3 regions of the Rossellomorea sp. DUT-2 genome follow, and region 3 is predicted to be linked to each of the others. Evidence: predicted binding sites of a transcription regulator. Region 3 holds the regulator's gene; each other region holds the start of a gene.
What was found. Region 3 encodes Rex, which represses fermentation and respiration genes when NADH is low (regulators of the CRP and FNR family bind a similar motif). Its sites were predicted from a motif close to TTGTGAAATATTTCACAA; they were not measured.
Positions count from the first base shown of each region.

Region 1: the regulator Rex is predicted to act here: its motif matches at 5,991-6,008, upstream of ACOSV2_RS00220 (L-lactate dehydrogenase).
Region 2: the regulator Rex is predicted to act here: its motif matches at 6,857-6,874, upstream of ACOSV2_RS07270 (cytochrome c oxidase subunit II).

Region 1 is NZ_JBQPEO010000001.1:22,431-30,860, forward strand. It holds gene ACOSV2_RS00185 (STAS domain-containing protein) at 1-110, shown strand, start outside; gene ACOSV2_RS00190 (DUF421 domain-containing protein) at 218-934, shown strand; gene ACOSV2_RS00195 (YciI family protein) at 1,108-1,428, shown strand; gene ACOSV2_RS00200 (phosphotransferase enzyme family protein) at 1,440-2,459, shown strand; gene proC (pyrroline-5-carboxylate reductase) at 2,777-3,583, shown strand; gene ACOSV2_RS00210 (SIMPL domain-containing protein) at 3,753-4,406, opposite strand; gene ACOSV2_RS00215 (hypothetical protein) at 4,415-4,852, opposite strand; gene ACOSV2_RS00220 (L-lactate dehydrogenase) at 4,941-5,891, opposite strand; gene ACOSV2_RS00225 (GNAT family N-acetyltransferase) at 6,199-6,735, shown strand; gene ACOSV2_RS00230 (tetratricopeptide repeat protein) at 6,751-7,236, shown strand; gene ACOSV2_RS00235 (histidine phosphatase family protein) at 7,304-7,867, shown strand; gene ACOSV2_RS00240 (NCS2 family permease) at 7,924-8,430, opposite strand, start outside.
Region 2 is NZ_JBQPEO010000002.1:312,552-320,981, reverse strand. It holds gene ACOSV2_RS07295 (hypothetical protein) at 1-127, shown strand, start outside; gene ACOSV2_RS07290 (ATP-dependent DNA helicase) at 297-2,222, shown strand; gene ACOSV2_RS07285 (carboxypeptidase M32) at 2,398-3,912, shown strand; gene ACOSV2_RS07280 (GyrI-like domain-containing protein) at 3,935-4,402, shown strand; gene ACOSV2_RS07275 (b(o/a)3-type cytochrome-c oxidase subunit 1) at 4,490-6,136, opposite strand; gene ACOSV2_RS07270 (cytochrome c oxidase subunit II) at 6,138-6,614, opposite strand; gene ACOSV2_RS07265 (hypothetical protein) at 6,994-7,128, shown strand; gene ACOSV2_RS07260 (SDR family NAD(P)-dependent oxidoreductase) at 7,196-7,966, shown strand; gene ACOSV2_RS07255 (chemotaxis protein CheX) at 8,021-8,430, opposite strand, start outside.
Region 3 is NZ_JBQPEO010000008.1:913-9,342, reverse strand. It holds gene groL (chaperonin GroEL) at 1-95, opposite strand, end outside; gene groES (co-chaperone GroES) at 149-436, opposite strand; gene ACOSV2_RS21085 (CPBP family intramembrane glutamic endopeptidase) at 762-1,505, shown strand; gene ACOSV2_RS21080 (YdiK family protein) at 1,502-1,708, shown strand; gene tatC (twin-arginine translocase subunit TatC) at 1,724-2,497, opposite strand; gene ACOSV2_RS21070 (twin-arginine translocase TatA/TatE family subunit) at 2,513-2,683, opposite strand; gene ACOSV2_RS21065 (redox-sensing transcriptional repressor Rex) at 2,738-3,415, opposite strand; gene ACOSV2_RS21060 (ABC-F family ATP-binding cassette domain-containing protein) at 3,605-5,551, shown strand; gene tsaD (tRNA (adenosine(37)-N6)-threonylcarbamoyltransferase complex transferase subunit TsaD) at 5,887-6,903, opposite strand; gene rimI (ribosomal protein S18-alanine N-acetyltransferase) at 6,900-7,337, opposite strand; gene tsaB (tRNA (adenosine(37)-N6)-threonylcarbamoyltransferase complex dimerization subunit type 1 TsaB) at 7,359-8,057, opposite strand; gene tsaE (tRNA (adenosine(37)-N6)-threonylcarbamoyltransferase complex ATPase subunit type 1 TsaE) at 8,054-8,430, opposite strand, start outside.

The DNA of each region.
Region 1 (8,430 bases), on a different contig from region 3:
ATTCAGGAGTGAGAGAGCTTAAAGGGATTAAAAGCTTCCTCACATTTCGGACAGCTTTGCAATATTTGATGAGGGAAAAGGAAATTACATTCCAGAAGATAAATGAGTAAAAGAACCAGCCTACACGGTTGGTTCTTTTTTTATGCAAACAACCATCATGTTTGTTCTGTGATAGGGGAAACTACCCCTATCAGATAAAAAAGGATTTGAATAGCTCATGATTGATTTTAAAGACTTAGGTATTGTATCGTTAAGAATCTTTACGATACTTCCATTTATGATTTTTGTCACATTATATATGGGGAAACGTTCCATTGGGGAGTTGCCGGTATTTGATTTTTTAGTGGTCCTTGTGTTTGGTTCTGTCGTAGGAGCGGATATTGCGGATCCTGACATCAAACATATCCATACCATCGTCGCAATGATTCTGATCGGCATATTACAAAAGATCTTGACCAAAATGAAAATCTCTTCACGAAAAATAGGGAAACTGCTTTCATTTGAACCTACTGTGGTCATTGAAAACGGTCAGGTTCTAAAAGAAGACTTAAAGAAAACCGGTTATACGATTGATAATATCCTGATGCTTCTTCGGGAGAAAGAAGTATTCTCATTGCAAGATGTGGAAATTGGAATCATTGAATCGAATGGGAGTTTATCGATTCATAAGATCCCCCCGAAACAAACGGTTACAGTGGAGGATGCGGGAGTGATGAAGCGGACGAGCCTTGCATTTCCTCTTATTGTAGATGGCGTATTGCATACGGGCGTTTTAGATAAATTAAACGTGGAGGAAAAATGGGTTCGGGATGAAATGCGAAAAGAGGGATTCACGTCAATCGATGAGGTATTCTATGCTTCCATCAATGTCCGAAAGGAAATTCATATCGTGAAAACATCTGATATCCATTCGTATCCCCCTTTCTTTAATTGAGGTTTCATCCTGAAAGCAGCAGAATTACGTCAATGGTTGAGTAGAGCGCAGGTTGCCTCGCTCAGTTTAATATAAACTCAGAAGCTGTTGAGTATATTGAACAGCTTTTTTGCTTATAAAGGAATCTTGGTAAGAGAGGTCGTATATATAGTGGAGAAGGAGGTTGATTCACAATGGAATTTATCTATGTATTAAAGCTGATTCCGCGCTTACATAAGGAAGAAAATTGGACAACCGAAGATGAGGGAATTGTTCAACGTCATTTTGAGAGGCTAAAGGAGCTTACGGACTCTGGAGTGGTAATCCTTGCCGGCAGAACATTGAATGAAGAAGAAAATGCTTTTGGAATCGTTGTTTTTGAAGCGGAAGATGTGGAAAAGGCCAGAGAGTTCATGAAGGAAGACCCTACCGTAAAAGAAGGGATTATGACAGCAGAACTGTTTCCATATCGAGTGGCTCTCCTGAGAAAAGAAACCAATACTTTAGTAGAGTAGGAGAAGGTATTATGGAAAAATGGATCGAAGAACTTTTTACAGAGGGGCTATTTGCGGAAGCAGCCTCAAGATATGGCTGTTACACTGCCAAAGCGAAGAAACTCGGAGACTTTGAAAACTATGTGTATGAGGTGCATAAGGGAGACACCCCCTATATCCTCCGCCTCACTCACAGTTCTCATCGAACGGAAAGTGAAGTGGAAGCTGAGCTGAAATGGATGAACTACTTACATAAACACGGTGTGAATGTATCATTAGTCAATCATTCTGATAAAGGAAAGCTCGTAGAAGTCATCAAAGCAGGAGACACGTATTTCTATGTGTGTTTATTTAATAAAGCTCCAGGCAGTCCTGTGAAAGTGAATGATCCGTTATTCGATGAAGAACTATTTTATAAATGGGGGAAAATGACAGGACATATGCACCGGGTAACAAAAGGATACGGGCAGGCTGGCATCCACCGTCTTCGATGGGATCAGGACGATGTGCTGGAATTCAAGAAATATTTATCGGTACAAGACGGGTCCATCATTGAAAAAGGTCATAAAAACAAAGAGATGATAAGAAGCTTTGTGGAAACGAAAGATACTTTTGGGCTGATTCACTCAGACATCCATCCAGGGAACTTTTTTTATCATGAGGGTGATCTTCATGTGTTTGACTTTGACGATAGTACACAGTTCTTTTTTATAAGTGACGTTGCCATTCCTCTATACTATTCTGTGTGGTGGAAGCTTCGTAATGAGAATTTAGTTACCCGTAGCCAATTTGGCGGAAAGTTTCTCGTTTCATTTTTAAAAGGATATTTGACGGAGTGTGATCTAGAAGAAGAGTGGGTGGACCGGATCCCCCATTTCCTGCTGCTCAGGGATTTAACACTGTATTCTGTCTTTCATAAAAAATGGGATCTTGAGAATTTATCGGATGTCGAGGAGTCGCTTCTTTCTCAAATCAGGGACAGATTGCTCCATGATGAGCCAATCGTCGATCTGGACTATGGTGAAATTATTGAAAAAGCGCGAGCAAAATGATTTGGGCACTACTTATTACAGGTGTGATCATCGGAATATTAGTCCGTCTTATGAGGACGACCTTTAAGAGTGGGTATGGGATGTCAGAGGATTTATTTGATCAGCCTGTGTATGTAAAGACATGCATTCATTGTCACAGGAGGATTCCAAAGGATTATCAAAAATCTCTTTGTCCCCATTGCGGGAAGCTGGTGGAATGATGAAAGGTTTGAAGGATTTCTCCTTTGAGCCTTTTTTAATGGCGTTTATTTTATATGTGGAGATAAATTTGGTATGATGCTAAAGACGATTTACATACAAACTGATGAGGTGAAAAAATGGATAAAACCATTGGGTTTATAGGATGCGGAAATATGGCACAAGCGATCATGGGGGGCATACTGAGGTCTGGATTAGTGGATAAACATGCGATTAAAGCCAGTGCCAGAACTCAGGAGACACTGGATAAGGTAGCAGAGGAATTTGGAGTGGGGGTTACCAGTGATAATATAAGTGTAGCAGCCTTTTCGGATATTGTGTTTTTATCAGTGAAACCTGACCACTATCGGAGCATCATCGAATTGATAAAGGGTTCCCTGAAAGAGGATGCGATCATCATTACCATTGCAGCAGGCATCACGATTCAATGGATGGAGAGTCAGCTTTCTGAATCAATGAAAATTGTCCGGACCATGCCTAATACCCCGTCTCTTGTAGGAGAAGGCATGACAGCCTATTGTGTAAATAATGAAGTAACCGAAGAAGATCTTACAGATGTACAAGCCATTTTAGAAAGCTTCGGAAAGGCTGAAATGGTAGAGGAAAGCCTGATGGATGCCATTCCGGCAGTGAGCGGATCTTCTCCCGCGTATGTGTTTATGTTCATAGAAGCGCTGGCTGATGGAGCGGTTCTGCAAGGCATTCCCCGCAAGCAGGCCTATCAGCTCGCATCGCAGGCTGTACTTGGAGCAGCAAAAATGGTCCTTGAAACGGGCACTCATCCAGGAGAACTGAAGGATGCCGTTTGCTCACCGGGAGGAGCAACGATTGAAGCGGTATCAGCTCTGGAGAAGAATAATTTTAAAGGAGCCATTTTAACGGCCATGGAAGCATGCAGCCGTAAATCGAAGTCCTTGGGCGAGTAGAGTGGAAGGCATTGACCTCAAGCCGTTAAAGAACTCTAAATCTGCCAAAATACACACTTATAAACTGAAAATTTTTCAATCTAACAAAATTTCAACCAACTCAGGAGGTCCGTCCCTCTCAACTTTATTCAAACTGCCAAGGTATTGATATACTTTGGCAGTTTGTTGTTTATCGGGTTTGGTATTCGACTGTCAAGATGGCTGTGACGCTGATTTGTCCTGGTTGGACGGCTGTACTTTCTTCAGCGGCTTTCACAAATCCGGTTGTTACAAAGGGGGTGACGATTGGGCTTGATTGCTCTGTGATGGACTTTGGCTGGGGATTGAGCTGCTGCCCTGATTGGCTCGATAATGTGAGTGCTTTTTGGTATGCCTTTTGATATGCGGAGGTAAGGGCTAACTGATAGGATTCGTTGGGGTTTGAACGGACAAATTGAATGTTTTCTACCCGATTGGCTCCGCTTTTAATAGCATCATCTATAATCGTACCTACTTTTTCAATATCTTTTATAGTAACGCGAAATACTTGGCGAACCTCATATCCTGTGAAAATTTGCTTCCCGTCCTCATAGTTATACTGCGGGAATACTTGATAGGTGGAGGTTTGGATATCTTTTTGTGACACACCGTTATTTAATATTGATTGTACGACTTGACTGGACTGCTGCTGGTTCTCGTTTTGTGCCGCTTCAAGTTCTTCATCTTTAGTGACAACACCGATAGAGACGATGGCTTGATCGGGATCCACATAGAGTGTATGCTCACCAGTCACAGTAATTGTCCCATTGGTGTTGCCGGTTCTATAGTAAGGATATGAATACATGAGCAAACCTACACGCACGTAAAGGATTCAATTTTATCTAAATCGATGCCGAAGTATACCCATGTGAATCCGATCCATCTCCACCCGGCAATGGAACGGCGTCCAACGAAGACAGGATAAAACCAGAAAGCATCTCTTCTTAACCAAATATACGTGTAACGGAATAAACATCTTCTGATGGCACCTGGGTCTACTGCAAAGACACTTGGTCCACCTTGTGTTCCTTGCATCATCGTTTTTTGCGGTTGGAAGTTCGGTGGTGGTCCGGGTGGTGGTTGATTTTGTCCGCCTTGCCCGCCTGTAGGTGGTGGTGAGCTTGGTGCGCCTTGTCCTCCACCTGGAAAGCCTGGAAAACCGCCGCCCGATCCTTGACCTCCACCAGGAAAGCCGGGGAATCCGCTGCCTCCCCCGGGAAAACCAGGGAATAGTTGTCTGTGATCGTACATAGAAGAACCTCCTCATAAAGAATTCTCTTTATCTTATGAGGAGGTTGGGTGGGCGTGCGTGTCTATTACTATTAACGAAGGGTGTAAATCAAGTGTCCATCGCTTTCTTCATCACATTTTTTAGCGTTTCTGCAGAGTGGGCGAATTGAGTTCTTTCTTTATCATTTAATGGGAGCTCGACGACTTTTCTGATGCCCTCGCCATTAATGATGGCAGGAACACCGATGTATATGTCTTCTTGATCATATTCTCCTTCAAGGAGGGCAGAAACGGTTAAAATGCTATTTTCATTGTTAAAGATCGCTTTGGTAATCCTGGCAAGACCCATGGCAATGCCGTAATAGGTTGCGCCTTTTCGTTCAATGATGTGATAGGCTGCATCTCTTACATTGACGAATATGTCGTCGAGTTGTTTCTGCACATCATCCTGGTGGAGATCAATCAACTCACTTAAATGACTCGCTCCTACAGTCGTGTGGCTCCAAACGGGAAACTCCGTGTCGCCGTGTTCTCCCATAATATAGGCGTGAATATTCCGTGTATCAATATCAAAATGCTCTCCGACTAAGTAACGAAGTCTGGCTGTATCTAGAATCGTTCCAGATCCGATGACTCTCTCTTTAGGTAGACCGGAAAACTTCCACGTTGCATACGTCAAGATGTCGACAGGGTTCGTTGCCACAAGGAAAATGCCGTTGAATCCACTATTCATGACGGAGTCTACAATGTTTTTAAAGATTTTCACATTCTTTTCCACCAGGTCCAGACGGGTTTCACCGGGCTGCTGGTTCGCTCCTGCCGTAATCACGACCAAGTCAGCATCCTTGCAGTCACTGTAATCCCCTGCAGATATTTTCATAGGAGAAGCGAAAGCAAGGCCATGATTTAAATCACGTGCATCTCCATCAGCTTTCTCCTTATTCAGATCGATCATCACAAGCTCATGTGCGATACCTTGATTGAGAAGAGCAAAGGCATAACTTGAGCCTACAAATCCTGTACCGATTAAAGCTACTTTGTTTGTGCATTTGATTGTCATACGTCATCACCTATTCATGAGTTTTTTGTTAGCATGATTCATAGCAATGTTCCGTCTTTAAAGAATGAAATGAGGGCTGTAAGATATTTGGTTTATATATTGTGAAGTAATTCACAACCAAATGATAACATGAAACACATTGATATTCTACTCTGAAATATAGCATAACATACTTAATTGTGAATTAATTCACAAACTTGTCATACTCAGGGACTTACCCAGGTGACTTGTCCCTCAAATAAAAAAGGGTTTTTTCTGATGTGTGATGAATGTATAGAGGAAGAGGAGAGTTATGGGAGGTGTGTGTATGAATGTCAGGAGTGGGGAATTATTTATCCGTCCTTTAGTGGAAGGGGATAAACACACGTTGGCAAGGTGGTTACAGGATCCCGAGGTACTGGAGTTTTATGAAGGCAGGGACCGCCCCTTCACCCTTCAGCTGGTGGAGGAGAAATTCCTTGCAGAGAGGGACGTCTCGGGTTGTCTGGTGGAGTTTGAGGGGAATGAAATCGGTTATCTCCAGTATTATCAGCTCGATGAAGAAACCATGATCCGGTATGGTTATACGAATTTAGATGAAGTGATCTACGGTACGGATCAATTCATCGGAGAAGCGACATATTGGAACAGGGGGATAGGGACGCAACTCATTCGAACTGTTGTGGAGTACCTGCTCAAGAAAGAGGGGGTCCACCGCCTTGTGGTGGATCCCATGACCTGGAACACCAGGGCGATCCGATGCTATGAGAAATGTGGATATAGTAAAGCGAGAATACTGCGGGAGCATGAGCTTCATGAAGGGGAACATCATGATTCCTGGCTGATGGAGTTCATTCCCGAATAAATGGGAGACTTTAAGATGAATAGAAAAATAGAAGAAGCCATTGCATTGAGAGAGTCGGGAGAATACGAAGCTTCCATTGAAAGGTGGAAGCGATTGATTGGGGAAGAACCGGATAATGGTTTTCTGCATTACCAATGTGCATGGAGCCATGACACATTGGGACTCGAAAGTGAAGCAGTTCCTTATTACGAGAATTCGATTCAATTGGGCCTGGATGATAAAGATTTACAATGCGCCTTTCTTGGACTAGGTAGTACATATCGGACATTGGGTGAGTATGAAAAAAGCAAATCGGTGTTCGAGAAAGGAATCGGACGATTTCCTGAAAATAAAGCGATGCCGGTCTTTTATGCCATGACCCTCTACAATTTGAACAAACACAGTCAAGCAATGGAGCTGCTGCTCACATGCATTGGAGAATCATCACAAGACCCCACCATTGAACCTTATAAAAAGGCGATATCATTTTATGCCGGTCAATTGGACGCGGTGTGGAAATAAGGGTAGCAGTTCTTCATGACAGCTCTTTTTGTTCAGAAAGTAAAAAAAGGAGTGAATGAAGTTGGCAATAACACAACTGTATCTGGTGAGGCATGCTCACTCCGAATACACCCCCGAGGAATTAACCAGGCCCCTATCTGACATAGGAAAAGTGGATGCTGAGCATGTAACGGAATTATTAAAGAAGGAAAAAATTGATGCAGTATGTTCCAGTCCATACAAAAGAGCGGTGGAAACCGTTGAAGGAACAGCCCGGCACATTGATCAAAAAATCAGTATTTATGAAGAGATGAGGGAACGGACTCTATCAAGTAAACCCGTGAAAAACTTTGATGAGGCAATTTCATTGGTGTGGGAGGATCCTGCTTTTTCCTTAGAAGGTGGAGAGTCGAATCTCACCGCTCAAAAAAGAGGCGTACAAGGGATATTTAAGATCATTGAAGAATATAATGGGAAAAACGTTGTGATTGGAACACACGGTAATATCATGGTTCTGATCATGAGTTACTTTGATCCTCAATATGATATCAGGTTTTGGAGAAAGCTTGAAATGCCGGATGTATATTGTCTAACTTTTGATGATGAAAAAAATTTAAAGATCGTTAAGAGAATATGGACCCAATCAGCTTAATTTGCCGCACAAAAAGACCGTTCATTATGAACGGTCTTTCGAGTATCTATATCGAGTTAATGAGGCAGGAATGCCAGCTGATAGAAGAACAGGACAGCAAAGATATACACGAGTGGGTGTACTTGCTTCCATTGTCCTTTCACAACTTTCAGTAGTGGATACGAAATGAATCCTAATGCAATACCTGTTGCGATGCTTGAGGTTAATGGCATGCTTAGAATGATTAGGAATGCTGGGAAGGCTTCGTCTAACTGATCCCAATTAATTTGAGAGATGCTTCCCATCATCAAGCTTCCGACTATTATGAGGGCAGGAGCTGTAATAGCTGAGATTCCCGACACTGCACTCACGAGTGGTCCGAAGAAAGCAGCGGCAATAAACAGTACCGAAACAGTTAGTGTCGTTAATCCTGTTCTTCCCCCAGCAGAGACACCTGCTGAAGATTCAATATAAGCGGACGTAGGACTTGTCCCAAACATCGCCCCGACAGTTGTAGCGATGGAATCCGCCAGTAGTGCTTCACGGGCTCTAGGCATCGTATTGCCCTTCATAAGTCCAGCTTG
Region 2 (8,430 bases), on a different contig from region 3:
AAGCTCTATTTCTTCCGTTTCAGGAGAAGAAGGAGGAGCCATCCAAGCAAGCTTGGAAGAAGCAACGAAAAACCTTGATCAGGCTTTTCAATATGAATGGTTAAGGAAAAAGAGAATATACGACTGAATGTATTCTGAAGGAGACTAGGGACATCCATACAAGTGGTAGATCTACCCCTGTATGGAGCGTCTCTTTTCTTTTGCTATGGACTTCAATCAAATAAATTACGTTTATCCCTTTTCAATAAGAAAGAATTCTAGTAAATTAGAAATATTGTGTAATGCAGGAGGTCCTCATGAGAAGAAAATTACCATTTGAATTAACCAAGGAGCAATCATTTTATGAAGCATTATCCGACTGGGTCGGTGACGTGTTTTATGATCTGTTGCCTGAAAAGGGATTTGATTTACGGGATGAACAGGTATTTATGGCCTTTCAGCTTAATCAAGCCTATAAAAATAAGCAGGTTATGTTTGCAGAAGCAGGTGTCGGTACGGGGAAAACCCTTGTTTACCTCTTGTATGCGTTATCGTATGCCAGATATACGGGCAAACCGGCAATCATTGCGTGTGCGGATGAAACGCTCATTGAGCAGATTGTGAAAAAGGAAGGGGACATCCAGAAGCTTGAGAAGGCACTGGATCTTGATATAGATGTTCGATTGGCAAAGTCCAGAGAACAATATCTCTGTATAAAAAAACTTGAAGAAAATATTCCCCAAAACGAAGGTTTTCAGGATATGTGGGAGGAATTACCAGATTTTGTACACGACAATTCTTCCATGAGAAGCTTTAGTCATTATGGGGATAGAAAAGAATATGCTCATTTATCTGATGAAGAATGGAATGAAGTTGGTTGGGATTCTCTTCAAGACTGTATGTCTTGTTCTTATCGCCATCGTTGCGGACTTACACTTCACCGTGAACATTACCGGGGGGCAGCAGACTTAATCATATGTTCCCATGATTTTTATATGGAACATATTTGGACGAAAGACTCCCGCAAACGGGAAGGACAGCTGCCACTTCTGCCGGAAGCGAGCTCTGTTGTATTTGATGAAGGTCACTTATTGGAATTTGCTTCTCAAAAAGCGATGACTTACCGAATGAGAATGGAGACCCTTGAAGGCTTACTGGAGAAGCTTTCAGCGTCTGATATGAGAGAAGAAACGTTGTATGTCATTGAAGATATCATTCTGGATAATGAAAAGTGGTTCGAGCTTCTGGAGAAAGAATCCAAAGGGGAGACTGGTTCTGAGAGACAATACATTTCCCGTTCTGAAGCTATATTACAGCAAGGAAGAGCCCTAACGGAGAAAATTGAAAATCTATTAAATGAGCTTGTTTTTGAATCTGAAATGTATGTCATGGATGATTATTTGCTAAAGGTAGTGGAAGAGTATCTTGAGCAGATTCAGTTTTCCTTGAAACTATTCATAGATGATGAAAAAGGAATCTATTGGTTAGAAACGTCAGAAGAAGAGCACACCTTTGTTGTGATGCCAAGATTGGTGGAAGAAATTTTGAGAGATCAAGTATTTTCTCAAAATATCCCATTTATCTTTTCATCTGCCACTCTTTCCTATAATGGAGACTTTTCTTATGTTTCTCAATCGCTGGGGATTGAAAAATATGAAAAGTTCTCGGTAGAGTCTCCTTATGAATACGAAGATATGATGAAAGCTTTTCTACCTTCATTAGAAAATGGTAGGGATTCTAAAAATCAGTATGCCTTTGACATGTTGAAGAAAAATCAAGGGAAGTCGTTGATTCTCTTCTCCACTAAGGAAGAAATGAATGTTTTTAGACAATATCAAAAGCAGCAGGGAAATCAGGACTGGAATGTGATTTATGAAGGAGACAGAGAAATTAGTGAAACGGTACAGCAGTTCCAGCAGGAAACCTTTACAGTACTTTGCTCCTATCATTTATGGGAAGGATTGGACGTGCCTGGAGAGTCACTTTCTCAAGTCATTATCTACTCACTTCCATTCCCTCCTAAGGATCCTGTGTTTGATGCGAAACGAAATCATGCTGAAAACTCAGTGGAAGAAGTGGATATTCCCTACATGCTCCTTCGACTGAGACAGGGAATCGGGCGTTTGATTCGGACGAGCGAGGACAAAGGAAGTGTTCATGTCTTGGTGATTGGTCATGAATCAGCTTATATACAGTTGGTAGAATCCGTATTACCAGTTGGAATTGAAGTGTTGAATTCATAAAGTGTTGAAAAAGCCGCCTGAAATTGGGCGGTTTTTTTGTGGCTTTAAATGTAGAGACATCTCCACTTCAACTAATATGAAGTCTCTAATCGCTTCTCTATCAATCATTCTAACCCAAGTTGCCAGAAAAATATGATAAAATAGATTGAATGTTAAAAAAGGGGGCTTTTTTAGAATGAAAGAATCAGTTATAGAAATAAAAGATCGTTTCCATGATTATGTGAAAAAAATGTCTGCGTACAACGAAGCGCTTGGTTTGATGTTCTGGGATTTACGGACAGGTGCTCCGAAAAATGGCGTCGAACAACGATCTGAAGTCATTGGAATGCTTTCATCTGAGCTTTTTGAAATGTCGACCTCCAATGAAATGGCTGCATACCTGGCAAAATTGTCTCCAGAAATGGACAAATTGGATATCATGACACAAAAACTATTAGAAGAGTGTCAAAAAGAGTATGATCGGAATAAAAAAATTCCCGCTTCTGAATATAGGGAATACGTGGTGTTACAATCGAAAGCTGAAGGTGTATGGGAAGAAGCAAAAGAAAAAGCGGATTTCACTATGTTTCAGCCCTATTTAGAAAAACTGGTGGCATTTACGAAACGCTTTATTGATTATTGGGGCTACGAAGATAACAAATATAATACGTTACTGGATATGTATGAGCCAGGTGTAACGGTTGAAGTGTTAGATAAGGTATTTGGCGATCTTCGAGATCAAATTGTCCCGCTTGTACATAAGATTTCCGAATCGGAACATAAGCCGCATACAGATTTCCTCTTTGAACACTTTCCAAAGGCTAAGCAAAAGGATTTCAGCTTAAAGATCCTTGAGCAAATGGGGTATGATTTTAACTCTGGCAGATTGGATGAGACGGTCCATCCATTTGCTATTGGTTTAAACCCTGGTGATGTAAGGGTAACAACTAAATATGACGAGAAGGATTGGAGAACAGCAGTGTTCGGGACAATCCATGAAGGTGGACATGCTCTGTATGAACAGAACATTTCCAAGGATTTGATTGGTACGCCACTATGTACGGGAACGTCGATGGGGATTCATGAATCTCAATCTCTGTTCTATGAAAATTTTGTAGGAAGAGATCATTCTTTCTGGAAGCAGAATTATTCATTACTGAAGGATTACTCTTCAGGACAGTTTGATTCCATTGAACAGGACGATTTCTACCGGGCAATCAATGAATCGAAGCCATCGTTAATCCGAATCGAAGCAGATGAATTAACGTACGCGTTACACATTATTATTCGGTATGAAATTGAAAAGGGATTATTTAATGATGAGATAGACGTGAAGGATCTTCCTGAAATCTGGAATCAGAAATATGAAGAGTACTTGGGAATCCGCCCTTCTCATAACGGTGAAGGTGTCCTCCAAGATGTTCATTGGGCTGGTGGGAGCTTCGGTTACTTTCCGTCATATGCATTAGGATATATGTACGCTGCGCAGTTTAAGCGTGCCATGTTAAAAGATCTTCCTCATTATGAAGAGCTGTTGGAAGAGGGGAATCTTGCTCCCATCAGAGAATGGCTGACCAAGAACGTCCATCAGTGGGGCAAGATGAAGAAACCGCTGGAAATCATCAGGGAAGTTACTGGAGAAGGGCTTAATGCACAATATTTGGCCGAGTATTTAACGGAGAAGTATTCAAAGGTATATTCCTTGAATTAACGAATACATTGGAGGCAAAATTATGGAAATTAACGTTGCATCACTAGATGATAAATTGCTTGTTGGAATAGGCTGGACAGGCCCGTATGGAAGAGGGGCTGAGATCCCGAGACTCTTCACTAAGTTTCTACAGATGATTCCATCCATTCACCACATCAATGGAGATGAATGCATATACGCCCCTTTCCATGACAGAGCGACTGATTTTACGTATTATTGTACCGTAGAGGTTGATCGTGTGGAAAAGCTTCCACCGGGGTTAGTGGAACTGTCCCTCCCTGCCGGTGATTATGCTCACGCTCTTTATGAAGGGCTGTCAACGGAAGTGGAACAAGCCTACTTTTCAATCTTTAATTGGATTAAGGAAAATGGCTATGAAAAAGACTACTCCAGACTGAGTGTCGAGAAACTTTTATCTCAGGACAGGGAAATCAACGAAACGGATGACAAGCGGAAATTAGAGTTGTTTGTTCCAATTAAAGAGAAATAGAAAAGAGGCTGCCCGAGGCAGCCTCTTTTCTACGTTTATGCATTTTGGTTTTTGTCGGGACAGAACAAGCCGCCTCCGCTTTTCTTTTTACCACAAACGATACCCTTTGGACGCAGGCGGGGCGTTTTGAATCATGTCTATGAACGGAACGGTATAGGCAACGAGAATGAGAGCTGCTAAGATGGTTAACCAAATCCTCCAGTTTTCAAGAGCCATTGGGGTTTTCTCAGCTGCTTCGGCTTTTTCACCGACTGGGAACTCTTCGTCTCCTTTAGGTGCGAAGAATGCCAGATTGATAAAGATGTATAGAACCAGAATGATTCCGATAAAGAGGATCGTTCCCCCGATGGCTTGTGCGACTTGATATGGAATCCATTCAAGGGCTTGCGGTGCATCCCCATAAGTTGAAAAAGAGGATCGTCTTGGAGCGCCGAGTAAGCCGACAGCATGCATGGCACCTGACATGATACCCATTCCTACAGACCACACTATGGCTTGCACGATCGCCAGTTTGTTCATTGCTTTCGTTAAGACGCGTCCTGTTAAATGAGGGACGAGCCAATAGGATATACCAAAGAATGTCAATACAACAGAAGTGGCCAAGGTTAAGTGAAAGTGACCGGTAACCCAGATGGTATTGTGAACAACCTGGTTCATCTGGTTCGAGGCGTTGATTAACCCACCTGCCCCTGCCGGGATAAAGGCAACCATGCCTATAAACGGCACTGTAAAGCGTGCATCTCCCCATGGTAACTTCTTAAACCATCCAAACAAACCGGTAGCTCCTTTGGATCTGCCGTACATTTCAAAGGTAGCGAACAGAGAAAATGCAGTCATCAAGGAAGGTATGACAACCATAAAGGTTAGGACTACCTGTAAAAATTTCCAATATGCGTCGATTCCCGGCTCCACTAATTGGTGATGAAAACCTACAGGAATAGAGAATAGGAGAAACAAAATAAAGGAAAGTCTGGCTAACGAATCTGAAAATATTTTTCCGCCGATGATCTTTGGAATAATGACATACCATGCCATATAGGCAGGCAACAGCCAAAAATATACAAGGGGATGACCGAAATACCAGAATAAAGTTCTACTTACGAGTACATCCACCCGATCAACAAGACCAAGAGACCAAGGAAGGAGCTGGAATAAAACCGTTCCTGCCACACCAATGGTGGCGACAATCCATAAGACGGTATTGATGATGGCCATGAATGTTAACAGAGGGCTTGGTTGACCGGGGTTTTCTTTTCGCCAGCCTACATATTTGATGATCATGCCGGCCCCGCCTAACCAGCTTCCCACAACGACAAAGGTCAACCCTAAGTAGAATATCCAGTGTGCCTGCAGAGGAGCATAGAAAGTATAAAGTACAGTTGCTTCATTTAATAGAATCATAACAGCCGCCATGATTGTGCCGATCAGCATGACCCAGAATCCTAACCAGCCTAACAAACGGGATTTCCCGGAATAGGCTCCGGATGTCCGGGAGATGGCAGCGTGCTGGAAACCTAAGATGAAGAAAGTGGTCAATACTAATCCCAGTAATACACCGTGAACCGTTAACACTTGATAATAGCCGATTCCTGCAGGCAATATGAACTTCCCTGACCTTACCAACACTTGTAATAACCCTGCCAATCCACCTAGGGCCAAGGCGATAAAGCCTACATAAATATGTGCCAACGCCAATGTAGCATCTTTTTTATCAATCCTTATAAATCGTTTCATTTTAGTCCACCACCTTAATCATAGATTTCATTGTGTGATGACCCACCCCACAATATTCATTACAGACAACGAGAAATTCCCCTGTCTTATCAAGGGTTGTTGTATATTCACTAACAAACCCGGGTTCAAGCATCATATTAATATTTGTCCCTGCGACTTCAAATCCGTGAACAACGTCTTTTGTTGTGGCTATGATTTTCAGTGTAGATCCTTTAGGTAATTCAATTTCCCCAGGTGTGTAGAGAAACGCAGATGCAACAAACACTAGCTCGTAATCCCAAGCTTTTCCTTCCACTTTTTTTAATCCCGGTTCGTTAAAAGGTGAGGTTTTATCCACTTGTTCGGGATTGACGTATGCCTTCGCGCTTGGGGGTTGATGTCCTTGGTGAAAAGCACTGATGCCTAAAATAATTAAAAATATAATAAGAGACCCTGTTCCTAACGTTAACCACCATTTTTCATAACGATGCATGTGCATGTAAACCACTCCTTCAAAATTAAAAACGATTTAAAAATAGTATGAATACCCCTAGCCATGTAAGCACTAAAAACCCGCCTAAAAACAGAACCGAAGTAAATGTACCTTTTAATGAAGTAGACTCTTCGACCTTAACCTCTGTTTTTCGATGCAATTCCGGTTTCGGCATATATCTCATTCCTTTCTTCTATTGGATGATTGATTTTGTTATCACTATCATAACGGTGCAAACCGTTTTGAATCTGTGATAAATGTCACAGGTTACTTGAAATATTGTGAAATAAATGTGAAGTCAGGAAGAGATAGGTCTTTTAATTGGTTCACATGTGTCAAGGATGTGCATAAAGTGTATGAGTGGGCAATTCAAGGGGGCTATCTGATGGAAAAATATTATTGTAAACAGTGCTGCCAGATCTATTCTGAGAAAACGGTTTGTCCTCAATGTCAGATCGTTGTCGAGGGGAAAATCAATATTCATGTTCAAAATGGAAAAGGAAATAAGAAAAACGGTTAAAGTTTTCTCGATAAAGCCACTGTGTTAATATATAGAAGATTCAAATATTTGATAGGGTGGTGTGAGGATGTATTTACCTTCATTTTCATTAAATGATAAATTGGCTACCGTCACCGGGGCAGGCCGTGGAATTGGACGGGCTCTCAGTATTGGTTTAGCGGAAGCAGGTGCGGATGTAGTCCTGCTATCTAGAACGCGGAATGATTTGGAAGATACGGCAAGTGAAATAGAAAAGCTCGGTAGAAGGGCGTATATCATCCCGACAGATGTAACATCTCGGGAGGAAATTCGAAAAGCGATTTCTTACATAGAAGATCAAAATCGTTCCATTGATATTTTGATTAATAACGCAGGAATGAATATCCGTTCTACTGCCCTTGAGGTTACGGATCAAGAATGGCAAACCATCATGGATACAAATCTAAAATCTGCTTTTATGATGAGTCAGGAAGCGGGTAAACATATGATGGAGAAGAATCAGGGGAAAATCATTAACATAGCGTCTGTCGCTGGTCATGTTGCCTTACGTACGGGGGTTGTGTACGCTTCAACGAAAGCAGCCATGATTCAAATGACGAAGGTTCTAGCCATGGAATGGGGAAAATACAATATCAATGTGAATAGTATCGGACCTTGGTATTTTAAAACACCATTAACGGCAGAATTATTGCAAAATGAAGAATATGTAAACGATATTCTTGCTGTTACACCTTTAAAAAGAATCGGTGAACTGGAAGAACTTGTGGGACCGGCTGTTTTCCTCTCCTCTGATGCTTCGAATTATGTTACCGGTCAAACCATTTTCGTAGATGGCGGAATGACGATTCAAGGTTTCTAATCACTAAAAGGCTAACCAATTAATTGAGGTTAGCCTTTTATCTATTTCAGGCAATTATTCAATCATAAGAATCACTAAGAAATCTCCTGCATTTTCAATGACTATGGGCAGCTTTAGTGCTTTTTCGAATCCGTACATTTTTGATTGACCAACAATGACGGTAGGGGGAGTGATGTCCAGGGTGTGACCAGCTTGGGCTAATAGAGTAGCGAGGTTGCCTGCAATCATATTTCCTAATTCACCTGCAAAAGATTCAAGCATTTCTCCTTCTAATGGCATGCCGAACATTGATGCCCCCAGGGATTGAAAGCTCTCTTCTTCACCATCTATAATCATTCTGCCCCTTACATCTCCTGTAATCCCAATGAGTACACCGATTTTATGCTGACTAAAGGGCTCCGTCAGTAACGAGGGCTGTAAAACGTCAATGTATAGGGGAATCACCCCTTTAATCGCTTCAATAG
Region 3 (8,430 bases):
GGTCCAAGAGTTACTTTTACTGCATTTGCTAATTGATCGACACCGCGAAGCATGGAACGGCGTGCTTCTTCGCTGAATTTAATATCTTTAGCCATTGATAAAGTCCTCCTCTTATTTAAATAAAGTATTGTTTATATACGAAGTTTGATTATTCGCCAACTACAGCCAGAATATCGCTATCACGAAGGATCAGGTATTCTGTGCCTTGGTATTTCACTTCTGTACCAGCGTATTTAGAGAAAATGATTCGATCGCCGACAGCTACCTCAAGAGCAACGCGCTCACCGTTGTCAAGAATGCGACCAGTACCTACAGCCATCACTTTACCCTCTTGTGGCTTTTCCTTTGCGGAATCCGGTAGCACAATACCGCTTGCTGTTTTTTCTTCTGACTCAACTAGCTCGATAACGACGCGATCACCTAGTGGTTTTAACAAGTGAAACAACCTCCTTGAAATTATGTAAATGATATTTATTAGCACTCGCTCACTGTGAGTGCTAACACAACTATTATATTAATTAATTCGTTTTCATTTTGCAAGAGTCCTGCTTAAAATTTTTTTCGTCATATTTCTCTTTTTTTCACACCCTCCTATCCTATGCCTCCCCGTATGGCTTTATTACTATCGATTGAAGTGTGACAATTCTAACAAAACCCTTAGATTTGAACAGTTCCTCTTTTCTTAGTAGAATTGTACAAGAGTGAGATCAAGATGAAATGAAGTTGTTCTTCATCTAACAGGTGCCAAAGGAGATCAAACGTTGAAAAAACATTTCGGATATATCTTAATTACCTATATTGTCATGCAGCTTTCAAGTATTGTAGGCATCCCCTTATTACTTAAGATTGGTGTAGATGTGCTTGGACAACCCGAAGATACAGTTAAAAGTGTTGTTCCGGGATATTGGCTCATCATCAGCTTTACGTTAACGCTGCTCGTTGTGTGGGGCATTCTAAGGAAGAGTGAAACAAGCACCGGACTTGAACGTTCCGCTCCCATGAATGCAGGCAGTTCCATCGTATGGGCCGTGGTCGGAATCTTTATGGCGTTCATTGCTCAATCCGTCGCCATACAAGTCGAGTATGCGCTCGGAATCGAGATGGGGTCTGAAAACACTCAGATGATTATCAGCATTATTGAAAAGGTACCCCTATCCATGATGGTCGCTGCAATCATCGGGCCTATACTGGAAGAGATAGTATTCAGAAAGATTATCTTCGGCGTTCTTTACGAGAAGATGAATTTCTTCTTCGCCGCGTTAATCAGCTCTGTTATCTTTGCCCTTGCTCATTTTGAGCCTGTGCATGTGATCCTGTACTCTGCCATGGGCTTTACCTTTGCGTTTCTTTATGTCAAAACGAAGCGTATCCTGGTTCCAATATTTGCCCATGTTGCCATGAATACAACGGTCGTTCTAATGCAATCTATCTATAAGGATGAAATTGAAAAAATGATCAACGAAGCTGAACAAATACAAGGATTTATTGGAGGATTATTTCTATGAGGAGATCACCATTATTCTCAGGCGTGATCTATCTCCTTCTCGGTGTGCTCTTCACATACTTTGCTGTGCAAAATGTACAGGATGATGGTTGGGGATTTTTCGCTTATATGCTTGTCTTTCTGGCAACCCTTGATTTTGGCTCCGGGTTGCGGATGGTGTTGCTGCATTTCAAAATCAAAAAGAAAATAGAGAATAAAAAATAAGGATTGATCAAATGATCAATCCTTATTTTTATCCTCGAACTGTTCCATTTCAAGCTTTTGTTCTGCTTCTAAAACCTTTTTATACCCGATTTTAGAAATCCAAATACTGATTTCATAAAGAAGAAGCAAAGGAACGGTCACCATTAAATGCGAGACGATGTCCGGTGGTGTAATGAAGGCTGCAATGACCAACAGTATGAAGTACGCCACTTTTCTCATTTGCGCCAGCAGCATCGGGGTAATAATCCCAAGGCGTGTCAGAAACAGCATAATAACCGGCAGTTGAAAGAGAAATCCAAATGGAATGGTTATTTGAAACAGGAAATGAAAGTATTCATTAATTCCAATCACTTGCTGGATATTCAGATTGGTTGATAAACCCATCATGAATTTCACAACATATGGAAACAAAATAAAATATGAAAATGACAATCCACCTAAGAAAAGAATGACAGAAATCGGTATGTAACTAAGCGTTACCTTCCTCTCTCTCTCGTATAAGCCTGGACTTATGAATGACCACACTTGAAATAGGATAAGGGGGGATGTCATGATGATCGCAATAAACATGATCATTTCCATATAGATTTTGAGAGGGTCTGTAATCCGAAAGGCGTTCATCGTCAATTCTTTCGCTTCATCCGCGTGCTGCAAGTATCGAATCAACGGCTCCGCAAGAAAAAAGCTCACGATTACCGCTAACAAGAAGAAAACGACTACAAACATGAGTCGTTTTTGCAATTCTCCTATATGTTCATAGACTGTCATGTCTCTTTGACTTTGACTCATGGCGTTCATCCTACCCTACTTAGCTTTTTTACTATTATCGTCCTCATCATCTGCTAAGCCCTTTGTTGCATTTTTAAATTCGCGTAATGTATTACCGGCTGCTTTCCCTAACTCAGGCAATTTCTTTGGTCCAAAGATCAGTAAAGCAACAACCGTTATAAGTACGATACTACCTGCACCTAACATAATGAGACACCTCCTCTTTTACCATTCTATCATAACGTAAATACGAATCATTTTCTATTCGGATATGATTCCATCTTGTGACATTTCCGTGTCATCCTCTGAATAATGCTTTAAGAAGTATACCAGTGATTGAAGCTCAACTGCCAAATCAATATGATGGACTCGAATATGGTCCGGCACCGTTAATCTCGCAGGAGTGAAATTCAGGATTCCCTTAATATTAGAGGAAACCAATCGGTCTGTGATATTCTGAGCAGAAGATGCCGGAACCGTCAGAATGGCCACTTCAATATCATGCCCCTCAAGACCCTCTTCTAAATCATCTAAATGATAAACGGGTACATCGCTAATTTGTGTCCCAACCTTCTTTTCATCCACTTCAAAAGCCATTTCAATCTTAGTATTATTATTTTTTATGAAATTATAATGAAGAAAAGCTGTACCGAGATTCCCTACTCCTATCAGCACAACCTTCGTAATAGCATCTTGATCCAATGTCTTACGAAAAAAGGATAGAAGATAATTGACATTATATCCATAACCCTTTTTACCCAACGCGCCAAAATAAGAAAAATCCCTGCGTATCGTGGCAGAATCGACCTTCACCGCTTCACTCAATTCTTTCGATGAAACCCTCTGCTTTCCCGACGAGTACAGATTCTTGATAAAGCGATAATATAGCGGAAGGCGCTTAGCCGTTGCCTGTGGAATTTTCGTTGTATCCTGGTTCATATTGTATTCCCCCACATCTATTCAAAACCTCTGATACCGCTTCCAAAATAGAAAGCATACAGAATTTAAAACTCTACTACCCATCATACACTATATTTTATCCTAAGTGTACGAAGATTAATAGTCGATTTATTGCCGTTCACCTCCCAAATACGGTACACTAGCACTATGAAATAGAGGTGAAACGTCATGATTCTACTACAAGTGAATCAACTAACGAAAAACTTTGGTGCCGATAATATCCTATCAAATATTAAGCTTGAAATACAGACAAGAGATCGGGTTGCTCTCGTCGGACGCAACGGAGCAGGAAAGTCGACTCTTTTAAGAATAATTGCAGGACATCTCTCCTATGATTCCGGAGACATCACGAAACCAAAAGGGGTTACCATTGGATACCTGGCTCAGAATACCGGCTTGGAGTCTGATCTTTCCATTTGGTCGGAAATGCTGACCGTCTTCGAGGAATTGCAGAGGCAGGAAAAGCAATTAAGAATATTGGAGCAACAGATGGCCGATCCTTCGGTGTATGATCAAGAAGAGCTTTATCAACGCGTATTAAAAGAATACGATGGGCTTCAGGTCAGGTTCAAGGATTCTGGAGGTTACCAATATGAAGCCGATATCCGCTCTGTCCTTCACGGCTTGAATTTCGCAGATTTCGATTACGATACAAAGATATCCACTTTGAGCGGTGGCCAGAAAACCCGTCTCGCTCTTGGTAAACTACTCTTAACCAGACCTGACATTCTTATTCTCGATGAGCCGACCAACCATCTTGATATTGAGACTTTATCGTGGCTTGAGACATACCTTCAAAGCTATGAAGGAGCCGTCCTGATTGTTTCCCATGACCGATACTTCCTGGATAGCGTCGTCAATCAAGTGTATGAGATTTCCCGTAATCGAAGCAAAAAATACCTGGGTAACTACAGTAAATACCTTGAACAGAAAGCAGAAGACTACGAAAAGGATCTCAAGATGTTCGAACGCCAGCAACAGGAGGTCGCTAAACTCGAAGACTTCATCCAACGGAATATCGCCCGTGCTTCAACAACTAAGATGGCCCAAAGCCGCCGAAAAAAGCTGGAACGAATGGACAAGATGGATAGACCCCTTGGAGATGAGAAATCTGCCAACTTTGCTTTTCAAATTGATCGTCCAAGTGGAAATGATGTTCTCCACGTCCAAGATCTTACTATCGGATATGGAATAGACGAACAGGTTTCCTCTCATAACGACTTCTCTGTTAAAAAGGGAGACAGTATCGCCCTTGTAGGTCCAAACGGGATCGGGAAATCGACTCTGTTGAAAACATTGGTCAATAAACTGCACCCTCTAGAAGGAGCATTTAAATTCGGATCGAATGTTTCGATTAGTTATTATGATCAAGAACAAGCCGAACTATCTTCTAATAAGACCGTCTTAAATGAACTGTGGGACGAATACCCAATGAAAATGGAAAAAGAAATCCGCACTGTACTCGGGAACTTCTTATTCTCAGGGGAAGATGTCTTAAAGCCTGTTTCCACACTGAGTGGTGGAGAAAAGGCACGTCTGGCACTTTCCAAGCTCATGATGGAAAAAGGGAATGTCTTGATCCTGGATGAGCCGACGAACCATCTGGATTTAGACAGCAAAGAAGTGCTGGAGAATGCCTTGATTGACTACCCTGGGACGATTCTCTTTGTATCACACGACCGTTATTTCATCAATCGAATTGCCACAAAGGTTGTAGAACTGTCCAAAAAGGGATCGACCGAATACCTTGGCGATTACGATTATTATGTAGAGAAATTACAACAGCAGGAAGAGCTGGCTGCCCTCGAACGGATGGAACAAGGAGAACAGGTGTCTTCACAGGTGACAACTCAAAAACAGTCCCATAAAATCGATAAAGAGTCGAAGAAGCTTGAGCGTCAACGAAAACGAAGAGTAGAAGAAATCGAAGGTCTCATGGAAGCTCTTGAAGAAGACATCCAGGAAAAAGAGGATCTTCTCTGTGACCCTGACGTCTTTCAAGATCACGAAAAGGTACAGGACATCAATGACTCCCTCACAAAAGCAAAAGAAGAGCTTGATTCTCTATTGGAAGAATGGACAGAACTTGAAGAGATTCTTCAAGAAGAACAGTAATCCACAGGATTGGGGATAACTCTAGGACCCCAATCCTGTTTTATTCCACATCATTATCCACAATTCAAATCCCGTTTATCCGTTGTTAACAGAGTTTTTCCACATAATCCACAATTATAACTTGAGTTATCCACATACACTTCCAAGAAATAGGTTATTAACACTAGATCTTTTTCACAAAGTGTACACATCATTTATATAGTTACTAACACTTTATCCACAGTCTGTTGATAAAACGTATGTTCGTTTCTTTTTACTCTCATTCACTCACAAGATATCAACAATCACTGGATATAAAAAAAAGCTTAAACGAAGTTTCGTTTAAGCTTTCCCTTTTAGAAGTTCTCGATATCAAGTCCAGGATGAGCATTCATATCCATGCTCCCTCTTTTTCCTTGTTGGAATAAGACCGTTCCAGCAGCTGCAATCATAGCAGCATTATCCGTACAAAGTGATAAAGGAGGAATGATCAACTCCGCTTCCACCCCTTCAAATGCTTCTTGAAGGGCAGCGCGTAAGCCTTTATTGGCGGCAACTCCACCAGCAAGTAATACTTGTTCCACTCCATATTCCTTTACCGCTTTAACGGTTTTGGTCACTAACACATCAATCACACTGGCTTGAAAGCTCGCCGCCAAGTCCTGTGGATGAATGGTTACTCCTTTTTGCTTCGCATTGTGTAGCGTGTTAATAACCGCCGACTTCAATCCACTGAAGCTAAAATCATAGGAACCCTCTTCCAGCCATGCACGGGGCAAATCAAGATTAGGTTCCCCTTCATGAGCCAACCGATCGATATGGGGTCCCCCAGGATACGGAAGACTCAAGGTCCGGGCCACTTTATCATAGGCTTCACCGGCTGCATCATCCCGGGTCTCCCCGATCACTTGAAACGAACCATGCTCTTTCATGAACACAATCTCTGTATGACCTCCGGAAACAACTAATGAAAGCAGAGGAAACCTCATCTCTTTCACCAATCGATTTGCATAAATATGTCCTGCAATGTGATGGACACCTACCAAAGGTTTGTTATGAGCAAACGCGAGTGCCTTGGCAGCATTGACACCAATCAGAAGGGCTCCCACCAAACCGGGTCCTTCCGTCACGGCGACACAATCAATTTCGTCCATCGTCATACCAGCTTGTTCAAGCGCTTCCTCCAGCACAAACGTAACCTGCTCCACATGATGGCGTGAAGCAATTTCAGGGACGACTCCACCGAACCGCTTATGACTTTCAATTTGAGACGAAACAATGTTCGCCACAATCTCTGTTCCATTTTTCACAATTGCAACAGCTGTTTCATCACAGCTTGTCTCAATTCCCAATACAAACATATCTTTTTTCATAAATTCACCCACATTACTAAAGCATCCTCTTGATTATCGGAATAATACCGCTTACGGATTCCTCCATCTTGAAACCCGAGCTTTCGATATAAATGTTGTGCAGCTGTATTGGATACCCTGACTTCGAGGGTCATCACACGAGCTCCAAATTCAATCGCAATACCCATGATCTTGCGCATGAGGCCTTCTCCCAAGCCCCGCCCCCGATAATCCGGGAGCACAGCCACATTGGTGATATGAGCCTCATCCACTACAAGCCACACCCCACAGTATCCTGCAAGCTTGTCTTCATCCTCGGCAACGAGATACGTAGACAGGTGGTTATGTTCGATCTCATTCAAGAAAGCGTCCCGGCTCCAAGGAATGCTAAAAGATTGATTTTCAATTTCCATTACAGCATCTAAATCATCAATCGTCATAAATCGTATATCCATATTCTAACGTTCCCTTATCTTCTATTCAGATTTTTTTTGAGATTCCAGCCATTTCACTTCTGCTTCAGCCATCCGTATATAATTAGGGAGCACTTCATGAGCCGACGCCTCTTTCAGACCACTACCAATAAAAGCAAGCTCAGATGGACGCGGATTATGACTGACAAAAGGAGCGATTTTTGCCTGATCTCCCAGTACTTCCATAATCATGTTCTCGTGAAGGGCAACATCATTACCGACAAAGAGTATATCTTTATTAAAATCTTTTAACTTCGTCACCCATTCTTCCAGCAGTACGTTGCAATCATTTTCCACACAAATTAATTGATCTCCCTGAAACTCATAAAGTCCCGTGTATACCTGTCCCCTTCTTGCATCGAACAAGGGAACAATATACCCTGTAAAATATCGTCCAGAGGAAGCCAGTGTCGCAAGACTTGATACTGGAATAAGGGGGATGCCGAGAGACCATGCAAGGGTCTTCGCCAAGGTCACCCCTATCCTTACACCTGTATAGGAACCCGGACCATTTGCAACCACAACCTTCGTTAAGTCTTTCGCCTCAATCCCGCAATCCTTTAACAATTGTTCGATAGCCGGCATGGCTCTTACTGAATGATTCTTCTTAATATACGTAATGTACTCCCCAATTACTTTGTCTTCCTCGATAAGCGAGACGCCTAACGGATAATTGGAGGTATCAATCGATAATATCGTCATGACACAATCTCCTTACACAATTCACTATATCGATCGCCATAGGGCTTCAACACGATTCTTCTCGTGGAATCGCCCTCCCGGAAAATCGATAGACTTAATAATTCTTCCGGAAGTTGATCTTGAATTAAGTGAGCCCACTCAACGACGGTCACACCTTCCCCTTCAAAGTATTCGTCGAATCCCAAATCTTCAAAGGAATCATCCAACCTGTATACATCCATATGATAAAGAGGCAAACGACCCCTATATTCTTTAATGATGGTAAAGGTGGGACTGTTAACCGTCTTTGTGACACCAAGGCCTTTGGCAAGACCTTTGGTAAAAGTCGTTTTTCCCGCCCCAAGATCACCTTCTAATGTTAACACAGCTCCAG